Regions from separate parts of the Pseudoalteromonas sp. Xi13 genome, predicted to be linked through region 2. Evidence: predicted binding sites of a transcription regulator. Region 2 holds the regulator's gene; the other holds the start of a gene.
What was found. Region 2 encodes LexA, which represses DNA repair genes until DNA is damaged. Its sites were predicted from a motif close to TACTGTATNNNNATACAGTA; they were not measured.
Positions count from the first base shown of each region.

Region 1: a site for LexA is predicted at 4,172-4,191, ahead of EJ103_RS19625 (DUF4007 family protein). Genes of this name have one in related genera too.

Region 1 covers NZ_CP034440.1:715,442-723,556, forward strand. The annotation lists gene EJ103_RS19605 (phospholipase D-like domain-containing protein) at 1-130, opposite strand, end outside; gene EJ103_RS19610 (hypothetical protein) at 123-527, opposite strand; gene EJ103_RS19615 (ATP-binding protein) at 580-2,385, opposite strand; gene EJ103_RS19620 (DEAD/DEAH box helicase) at 2,397-4,052, opposite strand; gene EJ103_RS19625 (DUF4007 family protein) at 4,278-5,216, shown strand; gene EJ103_RS19630 (hypothetical protein) at 5,218-8,115, shown strand, end outside.
Region 2 covers NZ_CP034439.1:3,480,834-3,488,948, forward strand. The annotation lists gene coxB (cytochrome c oxidase subunit II) at 1-879, opposite strand, end outside; gene lexA (transcriptional repressor LexA) at 1,352-1,969, opposite strand; gene EJ103_RS15720 (hotdog fold thioesterase) at 2,147-2,587, shown strand; gene EJ103_RS15725 (hypothetical protein) at 2,598-2,978, opposite strand; gene EJ103_RS15730 (Rho termination factor N-terminal domain-containing protein) at 3,207-3,461, shown strand; gene EJ103_RS15735 (hypothetical protein) at 3,605-4,321, shown strand; gene EJ103_RS15740 (VOC family protein) at 4,296-4,646, opposite strand; gene EJ103_RS15745 (endonuclease) at 4,772-5,431, shown strand; gene EJ103_RS15750 (S41 family peptidase) at 5,540-7,159, shown strand; gene EJ103_RS15755 (hypothetical protein) at 7,159-7,527, shown strand; gene hmpA (NO-inducible flavohemoprotein) at 7,588-8,115, opposite strand, start outside.

The sequences.
Region 1 (8,115 bases), on a different replicon from region 2:
GAATCAAATTATTTAACCACTCAAAGCCAACTTTAGAAATAAATGCTGAAGCGACAACCAATTTTTTACAAGAAGGCAGAGCTAGTTCCAAGTCTGTCTTTAATTTATCCCCTGAAAATAAATTACTCAAAATTCATACTCGCCAATCTATCTTCAAGAAACTCACTTAATCGAGAAACATACTTTATGTCTCTCTCTTGTACTTTCTCATTAGTAGTTTCACATGTCATTTGACACATACTAATAATGAAAAAATCTATTATTTGTTTTTGTTCTTTTGATAACTTTAAATAGACTTTTTCATAAAAAGGATGGCTTCCGTTTATACCAATATACAAATGGTTATTTAAAAAATTAAATTCAAAGGCATCATGTGATTTATTTTCTACAATCTGGATACTTGTATTCAATTCTTTTGGAAACTGTAAAGCTACTTCGGCGATTTGCTGTTCTAAATCATTACGAATTACAGATGGTTTTTTTCTATTTTTTAAAAAATAGCTAACAGGGTCAAACAATGTTTTCATATTCTACGCCTTATTTAAGGCAAACAGTTTATTACTGTTTGCCTTAACGATATTAAAGGTCTAACTCTTCAAACATCTCTTCAATAACTTCACCCCAATCATTTCGGGCTCTTTCAAGTTGGCGACGTTTGTTTTCATTAGTTGTAGAATCTTCCATCAACGCCCAAGCCCCAAGCAGCACTTTAAATATCATCTTGTCCTTATCTGACATTTGGCTTAAAAATTTGGTGTATAACTCATGCTCAGGGTTGATTATAAGTACAGCGATGCCTTGTAGGTTTTCTACTTCGAAGAAGGATTGATTAGAAGTTTTATTGTATTGGACACTGATTCTAGACTGTAAGTCTTCCATTTTCTTTGTGGTTAACTTTGCATTTTCTTCATCATAGCCAAAATCATCAACTAGTTTTTTCTCTAACTTTTTATAGTCCGGATCTGCAGAAAGCGTATTACCAGGGTTTACCTCATCGCGCTTGTTCATTACTGTATTAACTAAAATACTTACTTTATCGTCTTCATTTAATTCAGGGTGTATATTACCTATTTTCGTTGTTGGTAATAACTTTGCTTTTTTTCGGGCATTAGAAACAACTTTTTTAAGTTTTGTTGAAATTTCATAAAGGACTGCCCTCTCTTCGTCTCCATATTCACGTAATTTATTTATAACCTGCTCGTCTTTCTCAATAGGCTCTTTTTCATCAAAATCCATTTTATCCGCATCTAATTCTTTTAAGTTATGAGCATGTTGCTTATTATTTGTAACGCCTAAAACCTCATCTAGTGAAGGGGGAATATCAATTTCAACTCCCATAAAACGAGCTTTATATGCATCATCTTTTAGGAAAAACTCATTAGTAATGAGCTCAATTTCACGATCTGCTCTCATTACAGATATCCCGAAATTTCTTAAACAGTCTTTCCCATACTCAGTTTTACCTGCTTGATTTTCACTTCCAAGATTAAGGATTCTAGTTATCATCTCAGATCTGGCAACTGAGCTTCTGATATGGATCGTATGCTGATTACCTTGAAACTCAACTTCAAAAGGGAAAGATTCTAGCTCCTCAAAGAAGGTGGGGGTTTCATCAACATGTAACCCTGGGAGTTCAGGTAAAGCAGAATCTGCAGTCAAGTAAAGTGGGTCATTTGCTTTAATAAAACCTGTTTTAGTTTCGCGTTCTAGGGCCTGCATTTTAGAACCACCAAAAGTATCAAATACCTTGAATTGAACTGAGCACTGACCTTTAGAGATAAATCTGCGATACATTCTGCCGATTTCATATTGAGATTTTGCAAATAATGTTGAAGAGCGCTTCCACTTTAATTTATCTAGATTTGACCATAAAACAAAGGTACCTGACTCAGGCATGTTTCCATCAAACATTGAATCTAAATACTTTTCGGGCATTTGTGATAATGTTGGCTCTGGCAGCTCACTGTAAACACCATCAATAATTTCTTGAACATCTAAATATGTATAGTAAACCTCTTGCTTATTTTTCCAGCTCCATACTTGTATTCTTTTGCATTGTGAAACAGAGGCATTGGGTAAACCCATACCGAATTTTCCCATGCCTGTTGTATCATCGTTTAATAGGTTCCCTTCTTTATCCTTTTCTCTGCCAGACTCACCAAAGCCTAATGCTGACGCCAATAAGCTTTTGGACATACCAGCTCCATTGTCAACTATGGCAATTTCTTCAATAGTCCTTTTCTGGTTTTCGAAAATAAGAATTTCAACTTTATCAGCACCTGCTTGTATAGAGTTATCTGCTAACTCAGCAATAGCATAGGCCGTATCTTTATAGCCGTTTGAACGTGCTGAAATAATATATTGTTTTGGGTTTACTAAAGACATTTTATAATCCTTTAAATTTTTTCACTTTCAAGCTCTGTCCACATCTCATTCCAATGCTTAAAAGCTAAATTAACATTATTAAATTCCGATATTTCATCTAAGACTGTGTAAATACGTGCAGATTTTGGGGCTAGGTTTGGATTACCACGTAACGCACGGCCTATCATTTGCAGGTATAAAACTAGGGAGTTTGTTGGGCGAGCTATTATAGCAACGTTGGTTTCAGGAGCATCAAAGCCCGTAGTAAGCATTTCGCAATTCACTAAAATATCTAAATCGCCATTCTTATAATTATCGATAATTTGATTTTTTTCTACCGATGTCGTGCTTTTACTATCAACAGATGCAGCCTTAACTCCCATGCAGCATAAAGAAAATGCTAAGTTTCTTGCATGCTCAATGTCACAAGCAAAAATAATCAATTTCGACTGATTACTTTTTACTTCATGTACTGCAGTTTTTAGAATAATAGAGTTACGATTATTTGAACTACTAAGCTTTTTTAATAGCTCACTTTCTGTGACATGATTTAAAGCATTCGTACTTTGATAAATATCAATATCATCATAATTTAATTCTATAAACTTAGGATCAGCTAAGTAATTTTCTTTTATTAAGAATTCCATGGGTTGATAAGGCGCAACATCCATAGTAATTTTATTATTACCAAAAAGCTCAGCAAGGGCCTTATTCTCAGGATCTAATTCTGGTTTATCATCTTTATAGACTCTCCCAGGTGTAGCAGTTAAACCAACAAGCTTGGCCTGAGGTGAAAATTCTAAAAATCGCTCCAAAACATCTTTATAAGTCGAAGCTAACGCTCGGTGCGCTTCATCAAAAATGACTAATGTAACTTTTTTGTCAAATGATGCGGTTTGATTTGGTGTCATTGAATTATAATAAGAGATTAATTTTTGTAACCCTCCCACTACAAAGCCACTCTTTAAGCTCTCAAGTGAAAAATGATTAACGCCATAATAACGGCCTTGAATAACCTCTCTATTACCAAGCTTTTGCCATGCTTTATTAAACTCTTCTGATGCTTGCTCACATAGAATTTCAGAATTAGCTAACCAAAGAACTAAAGCATTTTTTTTGGTCATTAAATGACGACATGCTATATGCATGGCCGTACGGGTCTTACCCGCTCCGGTAGGTAAATGAATTATTGCTTTATTATTTTTTCCAAATTCTATCGAACTGAATACTTTGTCAGATATCTCTATTTGATAAGGGTATAATCCATAATCAGGTTTTACAGTAGTGAAGGCCTTATAATCTTCACCTTCATCCGCAGATTCATTTAGATTTAAACCTAATGAGTTTAAAAATTTACCTAACCCTAGTTTCGAACTGCAGAAATCTTTAAGATTTACGTAATGAGTAGGATCAATTTCGTCAACGTAGGAGCCATTTATTTTAAAAAATATTTCATTAAGGTCTTCTTTACTTAACCTATCGATAAAATACTCTCGGCTAGCTTTAGATAAAAGTAATCGTATTGGATTTGAGTTCAGTATCGCCTGAACTAGTAACTTTTGTTGGTTATTTTCATCATAATACGACTTGTCTATGCTCAAGGTGTTTTCGAAGAAAGATAACGAATCTCGGCCTGCGAGAAACTTTAAAGCATTGACGCTAAAACTGCTAAGACACTTTTGAAGCACATCTTCTCCTTAAGAACTAAAAGTACTTATAAAGCACACCATTAAGTGCGCATTCATATTTGCCAAAGACTACAACAAAAGTATGTACCCCACAAGATATAATACTGATAACTAATAACTACTGTACATATAAACACATTCTCAGATAAAGTTCTTTCTCTACCATAAGAATCAAGTTAACATTACCTCTGGACATACTCTCCAACTAAAGGTTACAAAATTAGCATGAAAGCGAAATTTACAGGGCATGATACCTTCCCCCTACGCTACGGATGGTTATTCAAAGCAATTAATCACTTGAATAATAAAGGAAACTTTTCATCGAATGACGTATACATACGCAATTCTGTGGTTGAATTAGGTGTCGGTAAAAATATGGTCAAGGCGATTCAGTATTGGGCTGAGTCGACTAATGTGATAGAGAAAAACTCAAAAAGTGCTTCAGGGCACTATATTTCAGAAAACGGCAAGTTTTTATTTGATGATGCTGATAAGTGTGGAGCTGATCCATATTTAGAGTTACCGGGGTCTGTGTGGCTAATACATTTTTGGTTAAATTTTAATAATAAAAGCTTAACTGCCTATCGTTACTTTTTTAACTATTCTAATGTTCAATATTTCGAAAAAAGTAAGCTTGTGGATGATTGCTATGACGATGCAAAACGCCTAGTTAAAACAGAAATAGGTAACCTAAGCACATTAAAAAAAGATGTAGATTGTTTTTTAAACACTTACAGCAAAAAACAAAAAAATAGTGCAACAAAAAAAACTGTAAAAGTTGATGAAGACCATTTTACCTCACCTTTAGCTGAATTAAATTTAGTACAAGATAATGGTGGCGGCTTTTATGTAAGTAACCTTGCTGAACGCCCTGAGCTACCTGTTGAAATATTTATTTATGCATTGCTTGAGTTTTTTAACGAAGAAACAAAAGACTCTAATGTAGGCACTGTTGATTTTGATTCTTTACTTACTAAACCTTGCTCACCGGGAAGAATATTTAGGCTTTCAGAGTCTGGGCTAGGGCAAAAGTTAGATGAAGCACAGAGCTTTACTAATAAAAAAGTAACTTGGGTGGATTCTTTGGGTTTACGTCAAGTAAGTATATCTGCTGATATAAAAAATAATGCAATCGATTACTTAAAAATGTACTACGGTAAATAACATGTCTGAATCTTTAATTACAATAAATCAACGCTACAAAAGTTCGACACGAATTGATACCGAGAGTACTGATTTTTCTCCATTTATAGATGAATTTGTACTACATGGTACAGCTATAAATGTACTTGATACTGTTAGTCGCGAATTTGAAAATAGTACACAACGCGCGTATACAATTACAGGGCCTTATGGGTCGGGTAAATCAACCGTTGCTTTATTTTTATCTTGCCTACTTTCTACTGACTTAAAACAACGTAATTATGCACTAAAAAAATTAAACAGCTCTCAAAGCGTTGTTACCGATTTTGAAGAGCGCTTTGCGTTAAAAAATGGCTGGCAAACTGTTAAGCATGTTTGTGGTTTAGAAGCACCAGCTAACAGTATATTGGTTAGCTTGCTAAATGCATTTGACCAAGATTTTGACTCAGAAGAAATCTCGAGCTTTGACGATGATAAATGCCTAGCAGAAATAAAAAAGCTTTTACAAAAACCAAGTGAAAATGAAGATGGTGTTTTAATTTTACTTGATGAAATGGGTAAAGCTTTAGACTATCAATCTCGTGAAAACAAAGATTTACACTTATTTCAATCTTTAGCCGATATTGTACAGCAGGCAAAACGACCTGTTTTACTTATGGGCTTTTTACATCAGGCGTTTTCTGATTACGCTAAAAATAAAGATGTTAAAACTCAAAAAGAATGGAGCAAGGTTCAAGGCCGCTACCGCGATTTAAGCTTTAACCCATCGATTGATGAGTCTTTAACGCTAGTAGGTGATTCTATATATAGAGCACCTAAAATAGCAGATGCTATAGAGTCTAGATACGCCGATTTAGTTAGTACTGTAAGCGGCGCTTTTACAAACCAAAATAAAAACAAGCATGCACTTAGCAAAACACTGCCACTAGATCCTATTGTTAGTTTATTGCTTGGCCCTGTATCTCGTCGTCGCTTTTCTCAGAACGAACGTAGCTTATTTGGCTTTTTAGCATCCCATGAAAAATTTGGATTTAGAGAGTTTCTAGATTCAAATTACTGCGTGCTCAATGAAGAGCTAAATCTTTATCGCCCAGAAATGTATTGGGACTACCTTTACCACAATTTACACCATTTAATTGTTACCTCGCAGGACAGTAAAGCATGGCTTGAAGGCTCTGATGCTATATATAGAGCTGAGCAAAAAGGTGACGAACTCCATATTGCTATTACTAAGGTTATTGCCTTATTAACTATTTTTGGCTTTCATCATCAGTTACATGCTAAACGAAGTTTTATTAAAGAGTACTTTGTTTGTCGTGGTTATAAGTCAAATGACGTTGATAATGCAATTAAAGAGCTAGAAGCAAGCACTGTAATTATTTATCGCCAGAAACATGATGCTTTATTTGTGTTTCAAGGTAGTGATATTGATATTAATAATCTTATTAGTGAGCAAATTGAGGTTATTAGTGAAGGTGTTGACTGGACAGAAGCATGCGCTACACCGCAAAATATTTTAGCAACAGCACATTACCATAAAACCGGTACTATGCGCTGGGCTACCACTAAATTATTAAATAAGTTCGATACCACTGCATTTGAAACGTTTGTAACTAAGCCAAAAACAGGTGAGGCATTCACTTACTTTGTTTTACCAACAAACCCAGAAGTTGCTAAAACTCTTAAAGATAACGCAGCAGAAATGCCGTTTGCGGTAATAGGTACACTCAAAGACTTTACAAACTTAAAAACGGCGGCTATTGAGTTAATAGCACTTCGTAAGATCTTAAAAGAAGAGAAAAAGATCACTCACGATTTAATTGCTAAAAACGAGCTAGAAAGCCGAATAAAGTTTGCCCAAGCGAATGTAGACAGCGAAATACAGAATGCGTATACAAATGCTAGCTGGTCATACTGTGGTAAAAAATTAGCAACATTACCTTTAGCCACAATAGCCTCTAATATAGCTGATAAGATATTCCATGAGTCGCCGTCAGTAATCAACGAGTTAGTTAATCGTTCTAAGCCCTCTGGTAGTGCAAACAGTGCTATTCGTAAGTTAATGAACGCTATGTTTGAGAATGGCGATGAAAAAGATTTAGGCTTTGATGACAAGGCATTCCCCCCTGAAAAGGGCCTTTACCTTTCTTGTTTAAAAAGTAAGGGGTGGCATTGCGAAACCCCAGAGGGTTATTTATTTCCAAGCACTTGGACTAAAGATGCAATAGCAGCAAACCCTAAAATGCATGCTTTATTTGAAAGCGGCTTTGAGTTTATAAAGAACAATTCTTCCAAGCAGCATGTAACCTTGGCAGAGCTTTATGAAATGTGGATGTTACCTCCTTATGGCTTAACAGCTGGACTATGCCGCATTTACGGTTTAGCACTTTTAAAGTCATTAGAGGGGCAAGTAGCTTTTTATGATTGGGATTCAACAAAACAATTTGTTTTTATTCCTGAGCTTGATGAAGAGCTTGTTAATAAAATCTATAAGTACCCGAGCGAAGCGGGAGTTAGATACTTTGAAATCTCAGAAATTCAAAGTCACCTTTTAGATAACCTTGCAAAAGCCACTTTAGGTGAAGCTAAAAATGATTCTGCAATCTTAAATATTGCTAAGCACATAGTCGGGATTATCCATAAACTACCAACTTGGGTTAAAAAAACGAGTGGTGAAAGCTTTACAGGCTCAAACGAAAACGGGCTAACAAAACAAGCAAGAGATTTTAGAAATAAAGTTATCGCTGCCAACGACCCTTATAAGCTTATTTTAGATGACTTGCCTGCTGTTTTTGGGTTTAAAAAAGATGACCCTGAAGTTGAAGAAAAGCTAGGCCAATACCTAAAAACTGCAATTGAAGACCTAAGTGCTCAGCATGACATGCTACTTAATGGCTTCAAACAAATTATAGTCAATATG
Region 2 (8,115 bases):
ATGACACGCAGCGCAACTTGCCATATACACTTGCTCACCTAGTGTCATTAGCTCTTCTTTAGGAATTGTTTTATCAAGCAATGCTGCATCAGCAAGTGCGGCTTTTTGCTTAGCTTGCTTAGCATCTGCAAGCCATGCGTTAAAGTCCTCTTGCGATTTAGCTTCAACCACCACGGGCATAAAACCATGGTCTTTACCGCACAGCTCTGCACACTGCCCTCGGTAAATACCTTCTTCGTTGATGTTGGTCCACGTTTCGTTGATAAACCCCGGATTGGCATCTTTTTTAACGGCAAAATCGGGTACCCACCAAGAGTGAATAACATCATCAGAGGTCATTAAAAAACGCACCTTTTGATTAATTGGCAGTACTAAAGGTTTATCAACCTCAAGTAAATAATTAGGGTTTTTATTAGCAAGGTTGGCTATTTCGTCTTGAGGGGTAGATAAAATAGAGTAAAACTCTACGTCTTCGCCCATATATTCATAATGCCACTTCCACTGTGACCCTGTAATTTTAATGGTTAAGTCAGCCTTACTGGCATCTTCCATCGCAATGAGGGTTTTAGTGGCAGGGATTGCCATGGCAATTAAAATAACAAACGGAATGGCAGTCCAAAGAATTTCTACTTTGGTACTTTCATGAAATTGGGCAGGAACTGCCCCTTTAGATTTACGGTGATGAATCAGTGCCCAAAACATTATTGCGAACACTATCACCCCAATCACACAACATATTAAAAATATGGTCATGTGTAGCTGATATACATTATTACTTATATCGGTTACGCCCTTGCGCATATTGTATTGGCTATTAGCCAGCACTTGCTGCGGGAACATAATCAACACAAGCCACAAGGTAGAGGTCAGTTTACCCATGTGACGGCTCCTTTGATGCTATTGCGAATGCAAAGCGAAGAGGCATACGGCTTAAACGCCAATTCGTTATTTTTATTTTTTTACCAATCTTATTTTTGATTGGTATCGCTAGGACAACAAAAGGTTTGTGTATATTGTGTGTTCTCATAACTAAAAAGCTGTGAGTTATTGTTAGTCCAGCACATTAATGATTAGCTAAAAAACGTACAACAAGCAAGTTTTAGTATAAAAAACAATCAAGTGATATTTTAAAATTGACTAAATGACGGCGTATTAAATTGTTATTTAACAGCCAAGATACGAGCAAAATTAAGGGATGTAACACGCTTAGGAAGATAAAAGTATGAGTGAAAAAAAGTTTACAGCCTAAATAATTTTAGGGCGTTTTGAGATGGTGGAAGGTCTGTTTTTAAAACAAAAATGCACACTAAAAAGTGCGCATTTATAGATATTACTTAAAAATAGTTAAAAATTACATCCAGTCGGCATTTCTTATTACGCCAACGGCTAACCCTTCAATATTAAACGACTCGTTTTCAAGGTCTACTTCAATTGGCGTAAACTCTTCGTTTTCGGCGTGTAATAATACTTTTCGGCCTGCTTTTTCTAGGCGTTTTACGGTTACGTCTTCATCTACTCGTGCAACCACAACTTGGCCATTTTCTGCTGTTTGAGTACGGTGTACAGCAAGTAAGTCGCCATCCATAATACCTATATCTTTCATACTCATGCCGTTAACACGCAGTAAAAAGTCGGCGGCTGGTTTAAACATAAGTGGGTCTATTTTACAGTGACTCTCAACATGCTCTTGCGCCAAAATAGGCGAACCCGCTGCAACTCTACCTATTAATGGTAGACCTAGTTGCTCAGGCTCCTCTTCTTCAACCAATTGAATACCACGGCTTGCGCCTGGTTTCATTTTAATAACACCTTTTTTGGCAAGCGCTTTTAAGTGCTCTTCTGCGGCATTGGCACTTTTAAAACCGAGTGTTTGCGCAATTTCGGCACGTGTAGGAGGCATACCAGTGTCTTTAATAAAAACTTTTATTAGTTCGAGTATTTGAGCTTGGCGTTTAGTTAATGGTCGCATACAACTGGTTTTCCATACAGTACATTTAACTGTGAGTATATACAGTTAAATAAAAATCGCAAATTTAAATTGTGCTTTAAAATAGCTAAATACACCGCACCTGGATAAATTTTAGGTAATTACAGACGTTCAGTATTTAAAATGCTATAAATTTGCTTTCAATATAAAGGAGTAATTATGAGTATTTGGCATCAACCCATCACATTAGAGCTTTGCAAACAGTTAGATGAGGGAATAAACGGCCAAGGCACGCTGATGAAAACCATGGGCATAGAAATAACCGAAATAGGAGATGATTACCTAGTGGCTACCATGCCTGCTATTCCTGAGCATCATAATCCTATTGGTATGGTACATGGTGGCGCAAATGTGGTACTTGCTGAAACCGTAGCAAGCTACGCCGCTAACTTTGTAGTGGACTTTACAAAATTTTATTGTGTTGGACAGGAAATTAGCGCCAGCCACTTAAAGGCCTCTCGAAATGGCACTTTAACCGCCGTTACTCGTGCATTTCATATTGGTAAGCGCAGTTCTGTATGGGAAATAAAAATAACCAATAGCCGCGGCGAGCTTTGCTGCGTATCAAAAATGACCGCAGCGGTTGTCGAGCGCAAATAATTAACTATGGCTACTTTTCGATAGGGTAAATCGTTATTTCCATACCAGCGCCAATTGCAGATATACGTAGCAGTGTATCTGCATGTAGAGCTTGGTTAAAACACTTAGGTGACGTGCCCGACTCAAAGCCTATATCAAACGTTCTGCGCGAACAGCTTAGCCACTGCTTAAGCGCATTACGTGAACACGACTCTATTAATTCACATAAGTGGTTGATTGCTTTGTCTGGCGTGGTTATATCACCTGAGGCTTCAATACGCGCCAATTGACGATATTCGTCTTTGTCATAATGCAAAACCATCGCGTTTTTCTTTAAGTCTGCCACTAGGGCACTAATATCTTGTTTAGACTCAAGCTCTAGATCTACATTTAAAAATTGAATTTCCGACATTGTCTGCTTTTTACCCTCTTATAGTTTCATCGCAAACTTTAACGCAGTTTTACTTTTATACCAAATCAACTAAGCGCTAAACATGGCTTTATTAATAGAAAATACCTGTTTAAACGCCATTGGCATCTAATTTGCCTTATAAAACGGGTTAGGCTAGTTACGCTTAATTTTACCGTTTATGTATGAAAGTTATACACACACTGTGTAATTAAACGCTTCAGGAGGACAATTATGGCAGATCATGGCCCGCAAATTAAAAACGACGATCAGTACGATGCGCTTCGAGATGAAGGCATGAGCAAACAAAAAGCCGCGCGCATTGCTAATAGCAATACTCATAAAACCGCAGTTAAAGGCGGCAAAGCCTCAAAGTATGAGCAGCGCACTAAAAAGCAGCTGTACAATAAAGCTAAAGAGCTCGGCATTAGCGGCCGCTCAAAAATGAGCAAACAAGGGCTAATAAATGCCTTACGTGAGCATTAAACACAGCCTCACTGATTTTTTACCGCTCCTTTTTATTATTTTTATAAAGTTAGAGTAAGCTTATGAATAACTGCGACAAAATGCCGCAGTAAAAGCATGGGCTGCTGTAATACACTAACGCTAAAAATAATAAGAAGCACAAAATGAGAAAACAACTATTTAAGCGCGCTCGAAAACTACATAAGTGGCTAGGCTATTTACTTGCCTTACAAATTTTAGCTTGGCTTTTAGGCGGCTTAGTAATGAGCGCGATACCACTTGAATACGTACACGGTAAGCACCTTGCTAAGCGCATACTTACAAACCCATTTACTCAAGCAGACTACCCCACATCACTCGATAATATTACTGCGCAAGTGCCTAACCCCACGCAAATAGTGTTTGAGCACTTTTTAACGACCCCGCTTATTACTGTTATTAATAGTGGCGAGCAGCAAAGCTTTAATGGTTTAACGGGCCGCCCTTTTCAGCCACCGACTAAAATACAAATTACCGCTAATGCACAAGCGCATTTACTCATCGATGCTAAGCCAATTAGCACAACGCTTTTAAAACAAGGCACTCGAGAGGTGGGATACAAAACAAATGTGTGGCAAGTACAATTTAACGACACCTTTAATACTACGCTGTATTTAAATGCAATTAACGGCAAAGTTATCACCGTTCGCAGCACACTATGGCACATATTCGACTTTTTTTGGATGCTACACATAATGGATTACGACGAGCGTGAAGATTTTAACAACCCGCTTCTCATCAGTTTTGCAGCCACCAGCGTACTATTTTGTTTATGCGGTATTATTTTATTAATACAAAACGTTAGGCTAAAAAAACTTACACGTGTTGGTCAATCAAAATAGGGTTGCCGTCTGGGTCGGTAATAATAAAACTTTTATCACCCACAGGTTCAACCTGGATATGAGCGTTTTGAAAATATTCGCTAAGCGCATCAACATCCTTAAACTCTGTAACGGTTTGTGCGTTTTGATCCCAGCCAGGATTGAAGGTCAGCATGTTTTTATCAAACATACCCGAGAACAAACCAATTAAATGCTCACCGTTTTTCATCACTAGCCAGTTTTGCTCTATCTCACCTGCAAACTCGCTAAAGCCCAACTTTTCGTAAAACGCTTTTGAGGCTCTAATATCTTTAACTGTTAAACTTATTGAAAAAGCACCTAGCATAGTCATCTCCTCGCTATTTTTATATCAGTATAGAGTGTACTAAGCATTGCGGATTCAAATTTGTTCAGGCTTTATCTTTTAGCAGCAAAACTTTAGACTAGCGCCTCCTGTAGTTCACGTATGTGATGGATATGCTTAAATTTATTTTGGCCTTTGTGGCTTGTTGTATTTGTTTTTCTGCATCGAGTGAAGAATTTACCCGTTTTTCAACGGCTAAAAGGCACTTAATTAAAACCCTACCCGAAAACGCCAAAAGCCTTTACTGCGGCTGCAACATTAAAAAACAAGGTAAAAAGCTAATCCCCGACCCTAGCAACTGTGGTTATATTCCACGTAATACGTTAACTTCCTCTGGCAAGGTTAATGTACGTGCACTGCGTATAGAGTGGGAGCATATAGTGCCGGCGTGGGAATTTGGTCACCAGCTACAATGCTGGCAAAACGGTGGTCGTAAAAACTGTCGCAAGGTCAGTGCTAAATTTAGAAAAATGGAAGCCGATATAAACAATTTAGCCCCTGCTATTGGCGAAATTAACGCAGATCGCTCTAACTATCGCTTTGGCATGCTTAGCGAAAACGCTACCCAATATGGCCGCTGCCAAGTAAAGGTTAACTTTAAACAACGCGTTGTAGAGCCTCCTTTTTATGCCCGTAAGCGCATTGCCGACACCTACGCCTATATGCAAAAAACATACGGCTTAAAAATATCAGCTAAACAACAAAAGCTATTTGATGCCTGGCAAAAACAAGCATTTGCAGATAAAAGCAGCGCAAGTAAGCTGTAGCACACCTAAATGTATACACTCATTTACATAATTTAGAACCTAATACGTTGAATAAATGAGCGGGTGTTGTAGTATTTTAAACAACTTATTTACAAAAAGTAGTTTTGTATGTTTAAAAATAATAAAGCAACACTCGCTATTATTGCTGCACTTTCAAGCCTAACGCTTGTGGGCTGTGGCGGTGGTAGCAGCATGAATGAAACGCCCGACCCAGTCGTCACACCTCCTGCAAACACAGCCCCGACATGGACGGCAGGTGTATTTGAGCCATCGGAGGAGTTAAAAAACTTTTGCGAAAACCCACGCACAGGTAACGATCCGTTTAATAATAATGAGCCCTACCCTGACCAAGCAGGCTCAGCACTTTACGAAAAGCTTTGGCTTCGCTCGTGGAGCGACGAAACCTACCTTTGGTATGATGAAATAGCCGATAACGACCCTGAAAACTTTGCTACAGTGGCCGATTATTTTGCCCAACTAAAAACCGAAGAACTAACCGACTCTGGTGATAAAAAAGATAATTTTCATTTTTCAGAGCCTTCTGAGGACTACTTTCAAGAAGCGCAATCAGGTGTAACCTCAGGCTATGGTATAAATTGGGCATTTATTGGCGACCCAGCTGATAGAATTTTACGTGTTGCCTACCTAGAAGACGACTCACCAGCAAGCCAAATTGGTTTTCAACGTGGCGATACCGTACTTGAAGTTGATGGCGTAAGCATTAATACCAGCACACAAGCAGGCGTAGATACCTTAAACGAAGGATTATTTAGCCCCACTAATGGCGACTCGCACACCATCGTTGTGCGCAGTAACGATGGCGCTGAAAAAACCTTTAACGTAACTGCCGGCAACATAGAGCAAACACCTGTACAAAACGTAAAAACCATTACCACTGCAAATGGCACTAGCGTAGGGTACATGCAGTTTAATAGCCATATAGGTATTGCCCAAGAAGGCTTAATTGCTGCAGTTAATAAATTTAAAACCGATAACGTAGAAGAGCTTGTTATCGACTTTAGATATAACGGAGGCGGTTTATTAGCGCTTTCTTCGCAGCTGGCTTACATGGTGGCGGGCAGCGCCAACATTCAAAACCGTATTTATTACCAAACTCAGCAAAACGATAAACAACCGGTAGAGTCGCCTTTTCCGTTTATAGATGAAGAAATTGATTACTCAACTTTTTTTAGCACTGGCGAAAGCCTCCCCGATTTAAACCTATCTAAGGTGTATGTGCTTAGTACATCGGGTACGTGTTCGGCATCAGAAGCCTTTATTAATGGCTTAAAAGGCATTGACGCCGAAGTTGTGCTCATTGGCGACACAACCTGCGGTAAACCATACGGTTTTACCCCAACACATAACTGTGGCACCACCTATTACACCATTCAATTTAGCGGTATTAACAGTAAAGGGTTTGGTGAATATGCAGCAGGCTTTACGCCAACGCCTACACCGCAGTTTGATGCTGATGTAAAAGGCTGTGTAGTCAGTGACGACTTTGATAATCAATTAGGCGATCCAAACGAAGGGATACTCTCTACTGCGCTTTATCATATTGATAATAACGGCACGTGCCCTGTTAGCACCGCCTCTGCGAGTATTAAAACGCAAGTACAAAGCGCTGCTGGCGATAGCAAGCAGCTATTACCTTTAAACGCACCTAATAACGTTAACCGTGGCAATATGGATTTAACATGGCCTACGTTAAATAAGGATAAGTAATGGCTAAACTACTGGCAATATTAACCTTATTATTTATTGGAGGCTGTAACAGTATGAATAATGCCACTGCTAAGCCTGCACTACTAACCGAGGTAAACCCAGGCGTTATAGCCACGCTCCAGCAAGCGATTATAAAAGCAAAGGGCGGCACACTAGTTACACTGGCCGACACCGTTTTTACTAAACGCAGCGAGCTATTATTAAGCCATGGAAATAGTAAAGACTCAAATGGTATGCCCATAATGGGCGCGCATAATATCAAGCCAGAAAAGTTTGTTTTACAAATAATCGACAAGCAGTGCGTGCTTTATTATCCTAAAAAAGATATGTCTATTGAGCTTAAAAACGTAAGTTGTAAAGCACAATAAAATACTATTAAAAAGGCACACAGCATTAATACTGTGTGCCTTTATCGTTTTTCACTTGGTTTATAAGTCTTGATGCGGACCAAACACTTCGTAATGAATATGCTCGTTTTTAACACCGAGTGCCAGTAATTGGCTTTTCACAAACGCCATAAACCCAGCGGGGCCACATAAGTAAAAATCGCCATTTGTAAGAGGTAACTGTGTTTTTATGGCGGTTAAGTCCATTAACCCTGTAAAATCAGCCCCTTCACTACTTTGATTAAACCACGTAATAGTTTGCAAGCTGTTATAAGCCGTACTTAATTCATTTAAATAGTGTGCAAACGAGTGCTGCTGCGTATTTTCGCACGCATGTAAATACATAATATTTTGCTTAGGGTTATCGCTTAATAGCGTTTCGAGCATCGCAAGTATTGGGGTTTGCCCTACACCTGCTGAAATAAGTACCGCTGGGTTTTTACTATTTCGTAAAAAGAAATCACCTGCCGGCGGGTACAGTTCAACTACGTCGCCTTGAGCTAGTGAGTGTAAATAATTAGACACCATGCCAGGCTTTGGCTGTAGCTCTTTTTTAACGCTAATACGGTA